3 regions of the Oceanobacillus caeni genome follow, and region 1 is predicted to be linked to each of the others. Evidence: riboswitches for the same ligand, from Rfam matches in the RefSeq annotation. Region 1 holds a riboswitch; each other region holds the start of a gene.
What was found. Region 1 has a riboswitch for S-adenosylmethionine ahead of metK (methionine adenosyltransferase). Riboswitches for the same ligand answer to the same signal wherever they lie in the genome.

Region 1 (5,545 bases):
TGGATGTTCCACCTGTACCACAAGCCGAAAGAAAGATAAGTAAACCGATGGACAACAAAATAAAGCCTTTAATCTTTCTCATAGTTCTCGACCCTTTCATTTAAATTATCTTCCTTCCACAGTTTATGCCTAGGAGAAAATTGTGTGATTGCCTATTGATTTAAAGTTTTTTTCAAACGAAAAAAGCCGATCTCCTAAAAGAGACCGACTTTTTGAATTTTATTATTTAAATAGTGGACCCGCATTCTTAATTTCATCGGATGCATGAGTGAATTTCTTGAAGTTTTCGTGGAATTTCAAAGCTAATTCTTTTGCCGCTTTGTCATAAGCTGCTTTATCACCCCAAGTTTGTTTTGGAACTAACACTTCATCAGGAACCCCAGGAATATGAAGTGGAATATTTAATCCGAATACTTCATCTTGAACGGTTTCTACATTATTAAGTTCACCTTCTAGTGCAGAGTGAATCATTGCACGAGTATAAGAAAGTTTCATACGGTTTCCTACCCCGTAGGAACCACCTGTCCAGCCAGTATTAACTAAAAACACTTTGGCATTGAATTGATCTATTTTATCTCCTAGCATTTCAGCGTATTTAGATGGAGCTAATGGTAAGAATGGGGAACCAAAGCACGCTGAGAAAGTTGCTTGCGGTTCTGTCACACCACGTTCTGTACCAGCAAGTTTACTAGTATATCCACTTAAGAAATGATACATAGCTTGCTCTTTCGTTAATTTACTAATAGGTGGTAACGTGCCGGAAGCATCAGCTGTTAGGAAAATAATTGCATTTGGATGGCCCGCAACACTTGGTGTAACAATATTATCGATATTCTCTAAAGAATACGCTGCCCTAGTATTCTCAGTAAGAGAGGTATCGTCATATTCTGGTGTTCTTGTATTTTCATCTAATATTACATTCTCGAGTACAGATCCGAAGCGAATCGCGTTGTATATTTGTGGCTCTTTTTCTTCTGAGAGGTTAATACATTTTGCATAACAGCCACCTTCTATATTAAATACCCCATTCGGACTCCAACCATGTTCATCATCCCCAATTAATCGGCGGTACGGATCCGCAGAAAGCGTAGTCTTACCTGTACCAGACAGACCAAAGAATAAAGCAACGTCACCTTCTTTACCTACGTTAGCAGAGCAATGCATGGATAATACATCCTGTTGTGGAAGAAGGTAGTTCATAACAGAGAATATAGATTTCTTAATCTCTCCGGCATACTCCGTTCCACCAATAAGAACAATTCTCTTTTTAAAAGAAATAATGATAAAGGTTTCGGAATTTGTTCCATCAACACTAGGGTCAGCTTTAAAATTAGGTGCAGAAATAACAGTGAATTCACTTTGATGGTTCTCTAATTCGTCTTGTTGTGGCTTAATGAATAATTGACGAGAAAATAGATTGTGCCATGCAAATTCATTAATTACTTGAATTGGTAAGCGATATTTTTTATCTGCTCCAGCAAATCCTTTGAAAGAATAAATTTCATCTTTTTCTTTTAAATAATCAATCACTTTCTCATATAGACTATCAAAATACTTCTCTTCAATGGGTTGATTTACTGCTCCCCAATTAATAGTAGCTTCACACACTTCATCACGAACAATAAATTTATCACCAGGGGATCTTCCTGTATATTTTCCAGTTGTTGCTCGAACCGCCCCAGTTTCACTTAATGCTGCTTCTCCCCTGCCCAATATACGTTCCACTAATTGTGGTTCGGATAAATTCTCTTTGATGTTTTCATGTTGATGAAGTAAATCTTTCCATAATGTTCTTTCCACCATTTTCATAAAAAAAATCCCCCGCTTTATAATAAATTACTGATGAAGATAATTAGAAAACTTGGCATTCACTATAGGATAGGTTTAGCGAATGCGTTAGTTGCACTTAGCAGATTTATACAGTGGGGCGGGTAATCGGTACCCCAAACGAGAAAGAATCTATACTTTCCTAACTGCTAAAAATTGTACTTTTCATTACATTCGATTATTAGTATAACACATATACAAAAATAATCCATACTATTTATGTTTCAATTTAGTAAAATTTGCTATTTGTTAAATTAACGGAAATAACTACAATATTTCTATCCCACTCAAGCCTCTAAGGAAACAAAGAAGGTAGGTGGGAGATCAACTGCCCGTAAAGATCCGATCAGTGCGACTAACCATCAGTGGAGAATGAAGGAAAACCCCCAATGATGGAAGTATTCTTTATTTGCTTCAACCATCATATGTAGAGGAAAAGTTATTGACATTACTCACACATTTCGTTACGATAACAATGGACGGAAACTCTCTTATTCCGAGTTGGCGGAGGGACAGACCCTATGAAGCCCAGCAACCTCACACGCTTGTGAAAAGGTGCTTACCTGAAGCAAGGATCATTCCTTGAACAATAAGAGTGAAAGGACCGAACCCTTTCCTCAATGTAGGATAGGGATTTTTTTGCTTTTAAAGAAGAAACAGTTCCTTTTATCCCACCTAAATGGGCAGTAAGACTCCCTCCTCAAGCTTCTGAAGAACAAAGAAGGTAAGCGGGAGATCAACTACCCGCAAAGGTCCGATAAGTACGACAGTGGGGAATGAAGGAAAATCCCCACTGATGGAAGTCTTCTTTATTATATAAAAAGCAATGGTTTCTTCAATGCTTTTATATATAGAATATACAAAGATCTTTAATCGAAATAATGAAAAGAGTTCCGTAACACCAATTAAAGGAGAGAATGAGCCTTATGGCTGAAAAACGTCGTTTATTCACATCTGAGTCTGTAACAGAAGGGCATCCAGATAAAATGTCAGATCAAATATCAGATGCCATTTTAGATGAAATTATAAAAAATGATCCCAATGCAAGAGTTGCTTGTGAGACTACAGTAACTACTGGTCTTGTTTTAGTAGCTGGTGAAATTACTACTAGTACGTATGTAGATATTCCTGCAATTGTCAGGAAAACGGTGAAAGAGATTGGCTATACAAGAGCTAAATATGGATTTGATGCAGATACCTGCGCTGTCTTAACAGCAATAGATGAACAATCTCCAGATATTGCGATGGGAGTAGATAAAGCGCTAGAAGCACGTGAAGGCAAAATGAGTGACGAAGCAATCGCTGCAATTGGAGCGGGAGACCAAGGATTAATGTTTGGTTTTGCTTGTGACGAGACAGAAGAGCTTATGCCTTTACCAATCTCATTAGCACATAAATTATCTAAACGATTAGCAGATATTCGTAAAGAAAATATAGTAGATTATTTACGTCCAGATGGAAAAACACAAGTAACTGTCGAATATGATGAAAATAATAATCCGGTTCGTATTGACACTATTGTTATTTCTACTCAACATCATCCAGAAGTATCTCAAGAACAGATTGAAAAAGACATGAAAGAACAAGTAATTCTTCCTATAGTGCCTAAAGAATTACTAGATGACCATACGAAATATTTTATAAATCCAACTGGTAGATTCGTTGTTGGGGGACCACAAGGCGATGTTGGTTTAACTGGTCGTAAAATTATAGTAGATACGTATGGCGGATATGCAAGACATGGCGGAGGGGCATTTAGTGGTAAAGATTCCACAAAAGTAGACCGCTCTGCTGCTTATGCAGCCCGTTATGTTGCAAAAAATATTGTTGCAGCAGGACTTGCGAAGTCTTGTGAAGTTCAGTTAGCTTATGCAATTGGTGTAGCGGAACCCGTTTCTATATCTATTGATACATTTGGAACTGGTACAGTACATGAAACTAAATTAGTGGATGCTGTTCGTAAAGTGTTTGATTTAAGGCCTGCAGGGATAATTAATATGTTAGACCTAAGAAAACCAATCTTTAAAAACACAGCGGCATATGGCCATTTTGGTAGAACAGATGTTCAGTTCCCGTGGGAGAAATTGGATAGGGTAGATGAATTAAAGGATTTAATAAAATAAAGTAACAGGAACAAAGGCGGAAGCGCCCGTTTAGTGACGTATAGACTGCGCCTGGCCATGCCAGGTGGTCCGATGTTGCCGCGCAAAGCGGCGGTTTTAATCGGACATTCCACTTCCGTAGGAGATAAAGGAAACATGCCCCTTCATAGGGGTATGCCGACGTTGGCCGCAAAGGCCGCACTTAGTCGGCCTTCCTTTAATACTTTGAGCCGATGTTGACTTTCACCGCAAGGGTATAAGTGCGACTAAGCCTCTGGTTTCACCATCGGCAAGTCTTCTTTATCGTGTCATGAGGTGAAGGAAGTCTACTAGTCACTGGGCGCTGGAGCCGGACGTGGCTATTTTTGTATCTAAGTTCTCCACAGCCATACAAATTATATAAATTCCTAGACACCATGAAAGCTGCCAGCACGGAGATGTGGCAGTTTTTTTGATTTTATCACTGAAGTATTACAATTATGTTACAATATGATTTTTTTGTGATATAATTATCCTAGATTTCGAATCACTTATTAAAGATTCCAATAAAAAGGTGCTCCAGACTTTGGTAGAAAATTAAACAAAAAGCCTGTAGATAATTAGTGGAATTATCCCAATTCGAAACGCAGTCTTTACTTTGTAATTGCTAATGAATTATTTTAATAGAAAGAGGTAACTATCATGTGTGGTTTTATTGGAATGGTATACGATTATCCAACTGATGTAGATGAAAAAGACATGGATTCATTAAGAAGGAAAAATAATATTATTGCTCATCGTGGTCCAGATGATGAAGGTTATTTTGTCGATGAGTACATATCTTTTGGTTTTAGGCGTTTAAGTATAATTGATATTGAAAGTGGAGTTCAACCATTAAGTTATGATAATGATAAAATTTGGCTTGTTTTTAATGGAGAAATCTATAATTATGTAGAACTTCGTGACGAATTAAAACAAGATGGTTATTCATTTTCAACAGAATCTGATACAGAAGTGATTGCCGCTTTATTTTCTAAATACAAAGAAGATGCATTTCAATATTTAAGAGGAATGTACTCTATTCTAGTGTGGGATAAAGATGATAAGACACTATATGGTGCACGAGATCCATTTGGAATTAAGCCATTATATTATTATCGTACGGAAGACGGAATTGCTTTTGCTTCGGAGAAAAAAAGTCTTGGACTAATGCTTGAAAAAGAAGAAGTAAATGTTGATGCATTACAGCACTATTTAAGCTTTCAATATGCGCCAGAACCAATGACATTGGCTCAAGGGATTGAAAAGGTAGAACCAGGACATTATTTTGTTAAAAAAATAGGCGAAGATATAACATTTACTAGATATTGGCATGCAACCTTCCAACCTATTTTTAATAAAGATAAAAAAGATTGGATAAATCAAATTCAAGAAGTTATGTATGATTCTGTAAAAGTTCATATGCGAAGTGATGTACCTGTAGGATCATTTTTATCCGGTGGTATTGATTCTACTCTTATTGTTTCCATTGCTAAGGAATTTAATCCAAATATCAAAACTTTTTCTGTTGGTTTTCAAAGAGATGGCTTCTCAGAAGTAGATGTTGCTAAAGAAACAGCTGATAAATTAAAAGTAGA
Region 2 (5,545 bases), on a different contig from region 1:
GATGTACCATACGGCAAGACCTGAGCGGAAAAAGTTAGTTGCAGGATTACTTGCATCAGGAGCACTAACATCATTCCTAACTGGTATTACGGAACCACTTGAGTTTTCGTTTATGTTTGTATCACCATTATTATTCCTACTCCATGCTTTCTTAGATGGACTATCATTTATGATTATGACGTTCTTAAGCGTAAACATTGGATACACCTTCTCTGGTGGATTTATCGACTTTGCTTTATTCGGAATTTTACCAGGAAAAGAGCCTTGGTGGCTTGCCATTTTAGTAGGTATCGGATTCGCGGTCATTTATTACATCTTGTTTAGATTCTTTATTAAGAAATTTAATCTAATGACTCCTGGTCGTGAAGCAGTTGAAGATGAAAAAGCAGAATCAAAAGGTAATGCTGGAGACTTAGCTTTTGATGTTTTAGAGGCGATGGGTGGACAAGAAAATATTGCGCACTTGGATGCATGTATTACAAGACTCCGTGTTTCTGTCCATGATATTCAATCGGTTGATAAGGATGGATTAAAAGATTTAGGCGCTGCTGGTGTCCTTGAAGTTGGTAATAATATTCAGGCTATCTTTGGTCCGCGTTCTGAGATTATTAAAGGACAAATGCAAGATATTATGTCTGGGAAAAAACCTCGTCCAGCAAAAGAGGTAAATCAAGAGTCAGAAATAACACAACAAATCGAGGAAGTTAATCCGGAAGCCTTACAAAATGAAATAGTGGATGAAGCCTTTATTTCTCCAATTAAAGGGGAGATTGTTCCGATCACAGAGGTTCCAGACCAAGTATTTGCCGGAAAAATGATGGGTGATGGATTTGCAATTAAGCCAGAGGAAGGATTGATTGTATCACCTGTTAATGGAACCATTCTTAATGCATTCCCTACCAAACATGCACTTGGGATTAAATCCGAGGGTGGAAGAGAAATTCTCATTCATGTCGGGCTTGATACCGTGAATCTTCATGGGGAAGGCTTTGAAATGTTAATAAAAGAGGGAGATGTGGTAAAAACTGGACAACCTCTATTAAAAGCGGATCTACAATATATTGGTGATCATGCGAAATCAACGATTACACCAATTGTATTCACAAACCTTAAAGACGGTGAAAAGGTTATTATCGAGAAACAAGGAAATGTTGAACGAGAAGAAGAAAACATTATAAAAATTGAAGGATAAATTGGGATGAACAGGATCCCATTCCCATTAACAAAGACGGTTTCTATAGAGTGTATTCTGTAGAAACCGTCTTTTCTTATATTTGTTGCAGGCTCCAATTAACCTGAAGCCATAAAATAAAAAAATAGTTTAAAAAGGTGATTGACATTTCAAAAAATACTAGGTAAACTAATAAATACAATTAAACCACTAGGATTAGTAACTTATATAGAGAGGTGGAGGGACTGGCCCAACGAAGCCTCGGCAACAGACTTACAATAGTACTGTGCCAATTCCAGCAAGTATTTAACTTGATAGATAAGAAGAGCAAAGTGAACCTTGTTGTTTCACCCCTTTTCTTCTTCAGAATTGGGTTTTTTAATGCTGATTGGGCTACCAAAGGCATTCAATGTTTAAGCTCTTCATTTAGGAAATCATGTAATAGAAGAAAACAGAAGTTTAAAGAGTATGCCATTTATCCACCTAAACGAGCAGCAAGACACCCACCTTAAACTTCCAGGGAACAAAGAAGGTAGTTGGGAGATCATGCACGTAAAGGTCCGATAAGTGCAACTAACTATCAGTGGAGGATGAAGGAAAACCGCACTAATGGAAGTCTTTTTTATTTCTCATGACATTTCTTGAAAAAGGGGGAAAACTAGTTTGGATAAGATTGATGATGTACAACTCAATCATATTTTAACTGCATTAAAAGAATTAGAATATGGATCAGTAGTCATTACAGTCCATGATGGAAAGATTACACAAATAGACACAACCGAGAAAAAACGTTTTTCCTTAACGAAAAATCGTTCTTAAGGTACTTGATGTTGTGAAGGGGCTATGGGGCAGCTGGGAAGAGTATATATAGGCACTTAGTAAACATTGAATTTATCTATGTTTACTAAGTGTTTTTTTGTTGTTAGGAAATTATAAAATTTGCTGCATGTGGATACTTATTCAGAATAGGCCACGTCCGGTTTCAGCGCTAAAGCCGTAGCTAGACTTCCTTCACCTCCGGACGTCGTTATACGGGCGCTTGCGCCTTTGTTCTTACTTCTAAAAATTATTTTAGGAGATATGAGGCACCGTGGCTTCGCGCTGCCTTAGAATACCATGTAGATTTTTGTAAAAACTTTAGTAAAGTTCCAAAAATATATTGCCAAACTTTGGTTAGATACTATAATATTGTTATCAGTATTACGATTTTTTTACAAAAATATTACAAGTTAGGGAGAAAGATATGTCGAAGAAAAAAATTTGGATTTGGGTGAGTATTGGTGTTGTAATACTTCTGCTTTCAGGGGGAACTGGTTTATTCTTGTTACAGCGTTCAGCAATTGCTGCTTTTGGTAATGAGGAGTTCGAGCCGTATGGGGAAAAAGTAGAACTTCTAATGGAAATGAACGAAGATATGTCTTTATATACTGCTTTTTCCGGTAAGGTAGAGGCAGAAAAGATGGAAAAGGTATTCCCTGATCCGGAGAAAGGTACGGTTAAGGAAATTTTTGTTTCAGAGGGAGAAGAAGTAAAAGAGGGCACTAAACTATTTGAATATGAATTGACAGATGATTTAACGGTGGAAAAGGATCAAAAACAAGTAGAGTTAGAAATGGCATATGTGGAAATTAACCACTTGAAAAAACAAAAAGAACAGTTGGAAAAGAGTATCAAAGGAGCTTCTAGTAATGTGAAAACCTCGGAAGAAATTGGGGAAGAAGGGGTAGACGATAAAGCGTCATTGGAATCCGAACTAGAGCAAGTAAATTTTGATTTAAGAGTGAATAACCTACAAGCAGAGCAAATCCAAAACGAGCTTGATGCATTGAAGAAGAAAGTAGATTCCCCAATTGTTGTTAGTAAAGGTTCAGGGGTTGTCCAATCCATTAATCAGGATTTAATAGAAGGGGCTCCGTATGGACAAGAAGGTGGAAGCCCTGGTCCGCTAATCACGATAGTTAAGACGGGAGCTTACTTAATAAAAAGTGAAGTAAATGAACTATTACTCGACACAATTGCTGTTGACGATGAAGTTCGTATTACAACGAAAAATGGAACTGATGGTGAATGGATTGGTAGAATTGTAGAGATAGGGAAGCTTCCTGTAGGTAATGACGAAGAAAATGTGGACGAATATTATGAGGAAGGTAATCCCCAAACCTCTAAATATCCATTTACTGTATTATTAGAAGAACATGAAGGTCTTGAAATTGGTTTTCACGTTAATCTAGAACCGGTAGGAGCTGAAGGTGAATCAGCAGGTGATACCATTGTTATTCCGATTGATTATATTGTGCAGGACGAAGAAGAACCGTATGTATGGGCTGTCGATACGGAGACGAACGAAACGTATAAGCAAGTTGTAGAAATGAATGTAATGGATGATGGTTTTTTTGTTGAAGTTCCATCAGGATTAACACTAGAAGATTATATTGTATATCCGGATCCTTCCGTAAAAGAAGGAAAGAAGGTTGAGATCATTGACAATGATACGTTTGAAGAATTTGAGTAAATCTTACAATTTGGGTAAGGAAGAGATTCCGATTCTAAAGCGAATTAGTTTAGACGTTGAGGAAGGAGAGTTCCTTGCAATAATGGGACCATCTGGTTCAGGGAAATCAACGTTAATGAATATTTTAGGTTGTCTTGACCTTCCAAGTTCAGGAGATTATGAGTTAGAATCGATGAATATGTTAACTGGACATGCAAATAAGTTAGCAGAAATTCGTAATCAATTTATCGGTTTTGTTTTTCAATCATTCCATTTATTGCCACGCTTAACTGCTTTGCAAAATGTGGAACTACCATTAATTTATAGTGGGTTGAAGAAAAAGGAGCGAAAAGAAAGAGCAATGGATGCTCTAAAAAAGGTAGGATTGGAAGATAGAGCCTCATTCAGACCTCCGCAATTATCAGGTGGACAGAGACAGCGTGTTGCCATTGCACGGGCGATTGTGAATAAACCCAAATTTATATTAGCCGACGAACCAACAGGAGCGCTCGATACAAAAACCGGAGAGCAAATACTTTCCCTTTTTAAAAAATTAAATGGGGAAGGGGTAACCATCATTATGATCACACATGATGAGGAAGTGGCTAAAAAGGCGGATCGAATTATTTATATTCGCGATGGTGAGTTATTTAAAGAGAGGAGCGAAGACGTTCATGCTTGAAAACATTCGTATCTCCTTTCAATCGATATGGGGTCATAAACTCCGTTCGTCTTTAACCATGCTTGGTGTTATTATAGGAATTGCTGCAGTTATAGCGATTTTTGCTATTATTCAAGGAAGAAGTGAGGACTTAAAAAGTAACCTAATTGGAATGGGAAATAATACAATAAATGTTGTCTTTGAAGAAGAAGATATGTATGGTGAAGAAGGTATGTGGGGGGGAGAAATGTCTAATCGGAGTGCCCCTCCTATTAAGCAAGAAGCAATTGAAGAAATTCTTACATATCCGAACGTTAACGGCATGTCTATCTATTATGAGGGATGGCAGGAGGCTTATCATTTAATAAATGTTACCCACCCAAGACTATTAGGTATTGATGAAAGGTATTTTGATCTTTTCCCAACTACCATGGTTGAGGGAAGGGAATTTACTGAATCAGATTTTGCTTCATACAATCAAGTTGCTCTAATCAATGAAGTGGCAATGAGTGAATTATTCCCTGAAGGTGATGCTCTTCATCAAACCATCGACATTGGTGGCATACCATTTAAAGTAGTGGGAATATTTTCCGATGCAATAGAGGATAGCGATTGGTACTATCCCGAGTCAACCATTTATTTGCCAACTACAATCTGGCCATTGTTAAATGGGTTTGATGCGCCGATGCAGGTTGCCGTACAGGCAAGTTCTTCAGAAACGATTCAAGAAGTCGGAACAATGGCAGCCGATCGCTTAAATATGGATTTACCTCCATATGAAACGGCGATTTATCAAGTTGCTGACTTTGAAAGAATGATGGAGGAAATATCACAATATGATCAAGCTTTTGCCTTTATCCTTGGTGGGATAGCAAGTATCTCATTACTGGTAGGTGGAATTGGTGTCATGAATATCATGCTTGTTTCCGTTACAGAACGAACAAGGGAAATCGGGATCAAGAAGGCATTGGGCGCAAAACGGTATGTTATTTTAGCTCAATTTCTAACGGAATCCGTTGTTTTAACAAGTATTGGTGGTATCATTGGTATTCTTTCTGGATTAGGAATTGCTAAAGCCATATCGGTATTTGCGAATATGCCATACTTTGTTTCGGTACCAGCAATTATTGGTTCCTTTATTTTCTCCATGTTCATTGGTATTATTTTTGGAATTCTACCATCTATTAAAGCTTCGAAGTTACAGCCGGTTGAAGCATTGCGT
Region 3 (5,545 bases), on a different contig from region 1:
CTTCTAATAACGAGCTTTCTACTAATCTAGCAATATATGGCCCCGCATAAAAGACAAGTGGAACAATTGCTGCAGCAGTGCCAATAGACGTTCCAACAATCAAGCGAGTAATTGGAATGATTGCTACCAGCAAAATAATGAACGGAATAGAACGGAATATATTAATAATTCCATTTAATACCGCAAAAATTGGTTTGTTTTCAAGTATTTGTCCATTACGAGTTACGAAAAGTGCAATACCCAACGGTAACCCAAGGATGATGGAGAAAATAAAGGATATACCTACCATTTGTACTGTTTCAATTATTGCTTCTATAATTTGTTCGGAATTAACTAGCATGTGATGTCACCTCCCTGAAGCTTATTTCTTTTGCGTGCATGTACGTTAATGCTCGTTTCACCTCAGATTCAGACCCTTGAAATTGAACAATCAAATTTCCAAATGGGATTCCTTGAAGTTCCGTAATACTCCCAAATAAAACATTGACATCTAAATCAAATTTTTTAGCAAGCTGTGATAAAAGGGGCTTACTTGTCGATTGATTGATAAAATTAATTCGGAATATATTTTGTGACCCATTGTTATTATCAATCATGTCTAAAATGGAACTTGGTATTTGATCATTCATGACAGTACTGACAAAGTTCTGCGCTGTTTTTGTTTTAGGCGCTGTAAAGACATCGAATACATTGCCTTCTTCAATAATTTGACCCGCTTCCATGACTGCAACTTTATCGCAAATTTCACGAATAACGGACATTTCATGGGTGATCATTAAAATCGTAATATCATATTCCTCACTGACCTTTTTCAAAAGCTGTAGAATAGAACTTGTTGTCTGCGGATCAAGAGCAGATGTTGCCTCGTCGCAAAGTAAAATGGAAGGCTGAGTTGCCAATGCCCTTGCAATACCGACCCGCTGCTTTTGCCCACCAGAAAGTTGGTCTGGATACATATCTGCTTTATCGGATAAGCCAACAAACTCTAGTAATTCGTGAACTCTTTTCTTCATCTTTTCCTTTGGTACCTTTTCAAGCACAAGTGGCATTGCCACATTTGCATACACAGTTTTGGAGTTTAGTAAATTGAAGTGCTGAAAAACCATCCCTATTTTTTTCTTCACTTTACGGATTTCTTTCTCCGATAAAACAGATAAATCATGACCATCCACAATGACTTTACCTGAAGTTGGACACTCTAAATAATTGACGCAGCGAATAAGTGAGCTTTTACCAGCACCACTATAACCAACAACTCCGTAAATTTCTCCTTTGTTGATTTTTAAGTTTATATTGCTTAAAGCATGAACCTGCTTTCCACCACTATCATAAACCTTCCCAAGATTCTGAAACTCTATCATGTTATTATCCCCTTTCTTGCCTCTATGATGCCTGGCGCCTCCTGATATTAGTCGAATAATGTTTTCATCGTATAAAAATCATAAAATAGAACAAAAAATCCTTCTTCATGGAAGAAGAAGGATTCAGGAGTAATATAAAAAATATTATATGTACTGAAATTCCTCTTATCTTCCAAGCTTTTCGCTTGCTGGAATTGGCACGGTACTTATATGTCCGTTGCCGAGGTATCATCGGGCCAGTCCCTCCGCCTCTCTAGATAAGAACTAATATATTATGAAATTAAAAGATGCCTATCTCCGACATTTGCCAGAATTTGCAAAGTAATTAATATAACAAAAACATTACATTATACTTTACATTCAGAAAATAAAATTGTCAATATCTTCCCTAGAAGATTGTATATTTAGAATATTGTACTACCCCAACAAACTAATGAGAATAATTTACTTAAGAGATCGTACCGTTACTCATTTTAGGTTACCGTATACAAAAGCCAATTATAGACAATCTATTAATTCCTAATTTCCAATCCACCTAGAATCGTAAGGCAGTTAAGTTTTAATACAACAACTTCTTCACTTTCTCCATGTTTTCTTGTACTATCTTCCCATCCACCCAAAATGGGGATACCAGATATTTCAACCTGAACATTTTCTGAAACGATGATGCTTATCCCTCCCAAGATAGAAGTGAAGTCAAGCATAGCTCCCTCTGCAATGACTGCATCACGGAGGTCAATTTCCACACCGCCCATTATTGTCACAACGCTACCACCTTGAAAATTTTTCGATTGACTTTTAATCTCCGCACCTGAAAATAACAAGAATGTGCTTAGTTTATCGCTCGTATGTTTAGTTTTTCCACTTTTAGCCCTGGTAAGTATGATAACGAAACCAATGAAAATGAAAATAAGCGGCCACAAATAAAAAATTAAATGAAGGTCAAACCATTGATTGATGAAAAATAAGACACCAACCAATAAAAATAGGAAACCTGACACTGTACAAGAAAGTGTACGATTGATTAGCTGAATAATACCAATAATAATGAGTATGAGCGGCCACCAAGTAGACAAGACTTGCGACATGTCAATGATATCAGCCTGATGCAAAAGAAAGCCAAAACCAAATATAAGAAAAAACAAACCCACCCATATTCTTCCCGACATAGGCATCCCCCCTGAGACTACTTTATGTATCACGGGGCTTTTTAATGATTAAAGGGTTTAGCATTATAGTGGAAGTCTTTATAACTCTATCTAAAAATAATCAATTTCCTTCGACTCTATCCATAAAAATTTTTAATGAATCTAACATTTCCTCCAAAGCGGCTCTTATATATCCTGTTATCCTAATAGGCATCATGCTTATTATCAAAAGGATATGAATTGTATTATTAACATATAACATATTGTCCCACTTGCTATTGAAAGAAACATATTTTTCTTCCAATAATGTACTATTATGATTAAACCTATTGAAATTAATTCTGGTATCCCATGACTGCCAGATAAAAAAGAAATATCTCTTAATGAATAAATAACGAGTAAACCAAATACAGCAGGCGGTAAAGCATTACCTAAAAATTGAATATAGGGTGGTGTAGGCTTATCTGCTGAGAAAATTATGAAAGGTAAAAACCTTGTAATCACTGTTCCCAAAACAACTGTACCAATCGTTATCATTTCTTGTGTAAAAGTCACCTTTCATTCACCACCTTTTTATTTTCAATATGACCTCGTAAAGGCGTTAAAATCACTAACATGATTATCATCGCAGGAATAGTAAAATATTCTGGGCCAAATATGATGAGTGCTAACACCGAAACTCCAATTCCTATTAATGAACTGTAATGTTTATCTTCTCTCATCCATTGATCTAAAAAAATCACAACGAACAGTGCAGTCATAACAAAGTCTAAACCTTTCGTATCAAAGCTAACAATAGAAGCTATTAAACTTCCTATCATCGCTCCACTGACCCAATAAAACATATTTAATAGCGTGACATAAAACATAAACCAACCTCTGTCCACATTGGAAGGAATCGTTGCAGTACTATTTATCACAAACGATTCATCACACATACCATATATGAGATAAAATTTCTTTTTTCCGGTTCCCTTAAATCTCTCTAACATCGAAATACCATAAAATAAGTGCCTTCCGTTTAGCATTAAAGTTAAAAATAAAACATAAATAGGATTAAATTCTCCAAGCAATAACGTAGCAGCTACAAATTCCATTGAGCCTGCGAAGATAAAAAAGCTCATTATAAAAGTATAAATAGGCTCAAAACCCAGAGCATGAACATACATACCATAGGCGATCCCTATAAAGCTAAATCCTGCCAGAATCGGAATAGTATAGGGAAAAGCTGTTCGTAACGCATTTATGTGTTTATCCATAAGTTCACTTCCTTTTTAATTTTATAATTATATTTGATGGTAATAAACAACGCATTTATAAAAATGAAGGCAATTCAATTGTAAAGTGTATCATGATTATTCATTATTCTTAACCATCAAACCTTTTTAGGAAAAAATGTATTCTCATTCACAAAAGTAGAATCCGTTCTAATCAATGCTATGTAATTTACATTGGCTTATTTGATAAGGGTTAATATCTACAACCGGAATAAGTGGGTGAAAAAATACCCACTCAAAAAGAGGAGTTAACCCATCTAGTCAACTCCCCCAAATTAAAATCCATTATTCGCTTTTTGCATAAGTTAATGTTTTACCAGTGAATCCAAATAAGATGGTCAGCACTGGGGATAGTAAACAGAAAAACGCAAAAGGTAAATATTCAAGTGTTGGGACTCCGAGAACTTTTGTTATAAATACTCCACAAACACTCCAAGGAACAAGAGGATTCACAACCGTACCCGCATCCTCTAACACCCTTGATAAGTTTTTATTAGTAAGTCCTACCTTTTTAAAATTAGACTGAAATGCTTCTCCTGGTAAAAGGATGGATAAATATTGTTCGCCGATAAATACATTAACCCCAATAGCAGTACATGCAGTAGCAAAAATAACAGAACCAGCGCTATTCAATAATTTCCCTACAGATTCTAATACTACTGGAATGATGCCTAAAGTAAAGAGAAGTCCCCCCATACTTAAAGCTAAGATGACAAGGGCAACGGTGAACATCATACTATTAATCCCACCACGAGTTAACAAACTATCAATTGCTTCATTTCCCGTCGCGGATACATAACCATCAAAAAGTATTTCAAATAATTCTTTACCAGATGGTATGTGATGAAATAGTGATAGGAAAATAGAAAAAATAGAAATAAAGGCTAACGTAATAAAGGCTGAAACTTTTTTCAAAGCAAAAATAATAAGAATCACGACCGGTATTAAGCTATACCAATGAACTAAGTTAGTTTCTAATAAACCAGCTTGAATAGATGCTAGCCTATCAAAGTGAACGTTTGTTACATTAGGCGAAATAAACGCATAAATGATAAGACTTATCAAAAAAGCCGGAATGGTTGTCCAAGCCATATTTCGAATGTGTTCAAATAAATCTACCTTTAATACACTTGATGCAATATTCGTTGTATCGGAAAGTGGCGACATTTTATCTCCAAAAAAGGCTCCGGATACAATCGCGCCCGCTGTGACTGCTAAAGAGATATCAAGCGCTGTTGCGATCCCGATAAAAGCTACTCCTAATGTGGCAGAAGTCGTTAACGAGCTTCCGACTACCATTCCTACGATAGCTGTAACTACAAAAACAATCAGATAGAAGAAATGAGGCGTAACCAATTCAAAACCAATGTAAACAAGTGTTGGTATGGTTCCAGCAATCATCCATGTAGCAATTAACAAACCTATTAGAAAAAAGATAAAAATTGCTGGTAAACCTGATTTAGCACCATTCACCATTCCTTCCTCCAACAAATGAAACGGTACTCTTTTCACTAAACCGTATAGGATTAGTAGAAAAATAGATAATAAAATTGGAATATGTGGAGGTGCTGAAAATTTGATGATGCTTATACTAACCAACCCTACTATAATTAGAAGAAGGATCAAAGCCTCTCCAATGGTTGGTGAATATGCTCTCTTCGTTGTAAACATGTGTCCTTCCCCCTATAATGTATAAAATAAAAAAAGCATTCTCATCCCAATATTAGGGACGAAGATGCTCTCCGCGGTACCACCCTAG

Region 2: another riboswitch for S-adenosylmethionine. It lies ahead of ACFQ18_RS13950 (YezD family protein); the one in region 1 lies ahead of metK (methionine adenosyltransferase).
Region 3: another riboswitch for S-adenosylmethionine. It lies ahead of ACFQ18_RS09710 (ATP-binding cassette domain-containing protein); the one in region 1 lies ahead of metK (methionine adenosyltransferase).

What each region holds. Positions count from the first base shown of each region.
Region 1 is NZ_JBHTKV010000001.1:8,534-14,078, reverse strand. It holds gene ACFQ18_RS00050 (ABC transporter substrate-binding protein) at 1-82, opposite strand, end outside; gene pckA (phosphoenolpyruvate carboxykinase (ATP)) at 223-1,809, opposite strand; SAM riboswitch class I at 2,316-2,423, shown strand; gene metK (methionine adenosyltransferase) at 2,754-3,950, shown strand; gene asnB (asparagine synthase (glutamine-hydrolyzing)) at 4,611-5,545, shown strand, end outside.
Region 2 is NZ_JBHTKV010000022.1:15,044-20,588, forward strand. It holds gene ptsG (glucose-specific PTS transporter subunit IIBC) at 1-1,192, shown strand, start outside; SAM riboswitch class I at 1,393-1,496, shown strand; gene ACFQ18_RS13950 (YezD family protein) at 1,844-1,990, shown strand; gene ACFQ18_RS13955 (efflux RND transporter periplasmic adaptor subunit) at 2,415-3,683, shown strand; gene ACFQ18_RS13960 (ABC transporter ATP-binding protein) at 3,658-4,344, shown strand; gene ACFQ18_RS13965 (ABC transporter permease) at 4,337-5,545, shown strand, end outside.
Region 3 is NZ_JBHTKV010000011.1:40,181-45,725, reverse strand. It holds gene ACFQ18_RS09715 (methionine ABC transporter permease MetI) at 1-340, opposite strand, end outside; gene ACFQ18_RS09710 (ATP-binding cassette domain-containing protein) at 330-1,361, opposite strand; SAM riboswitch class I at 1,524-1,625, opposite strand; gene ACFQ18_RS09705 (LiaF transmembrane domain-containing protein) at 1,874-2,530, opposite strand; gene ACFQ18_RS09700 (branched-chain amino acid transporter permease) at 2,735-3,064, opposite strand; gene ACFQ18_RS09695 (AzlC family ABC transporter permease) at 3,061-3,768, opposite strand; gene nhaC (Na+/H+ antiporter NhaC) at 4,072-5,457, opposite strand.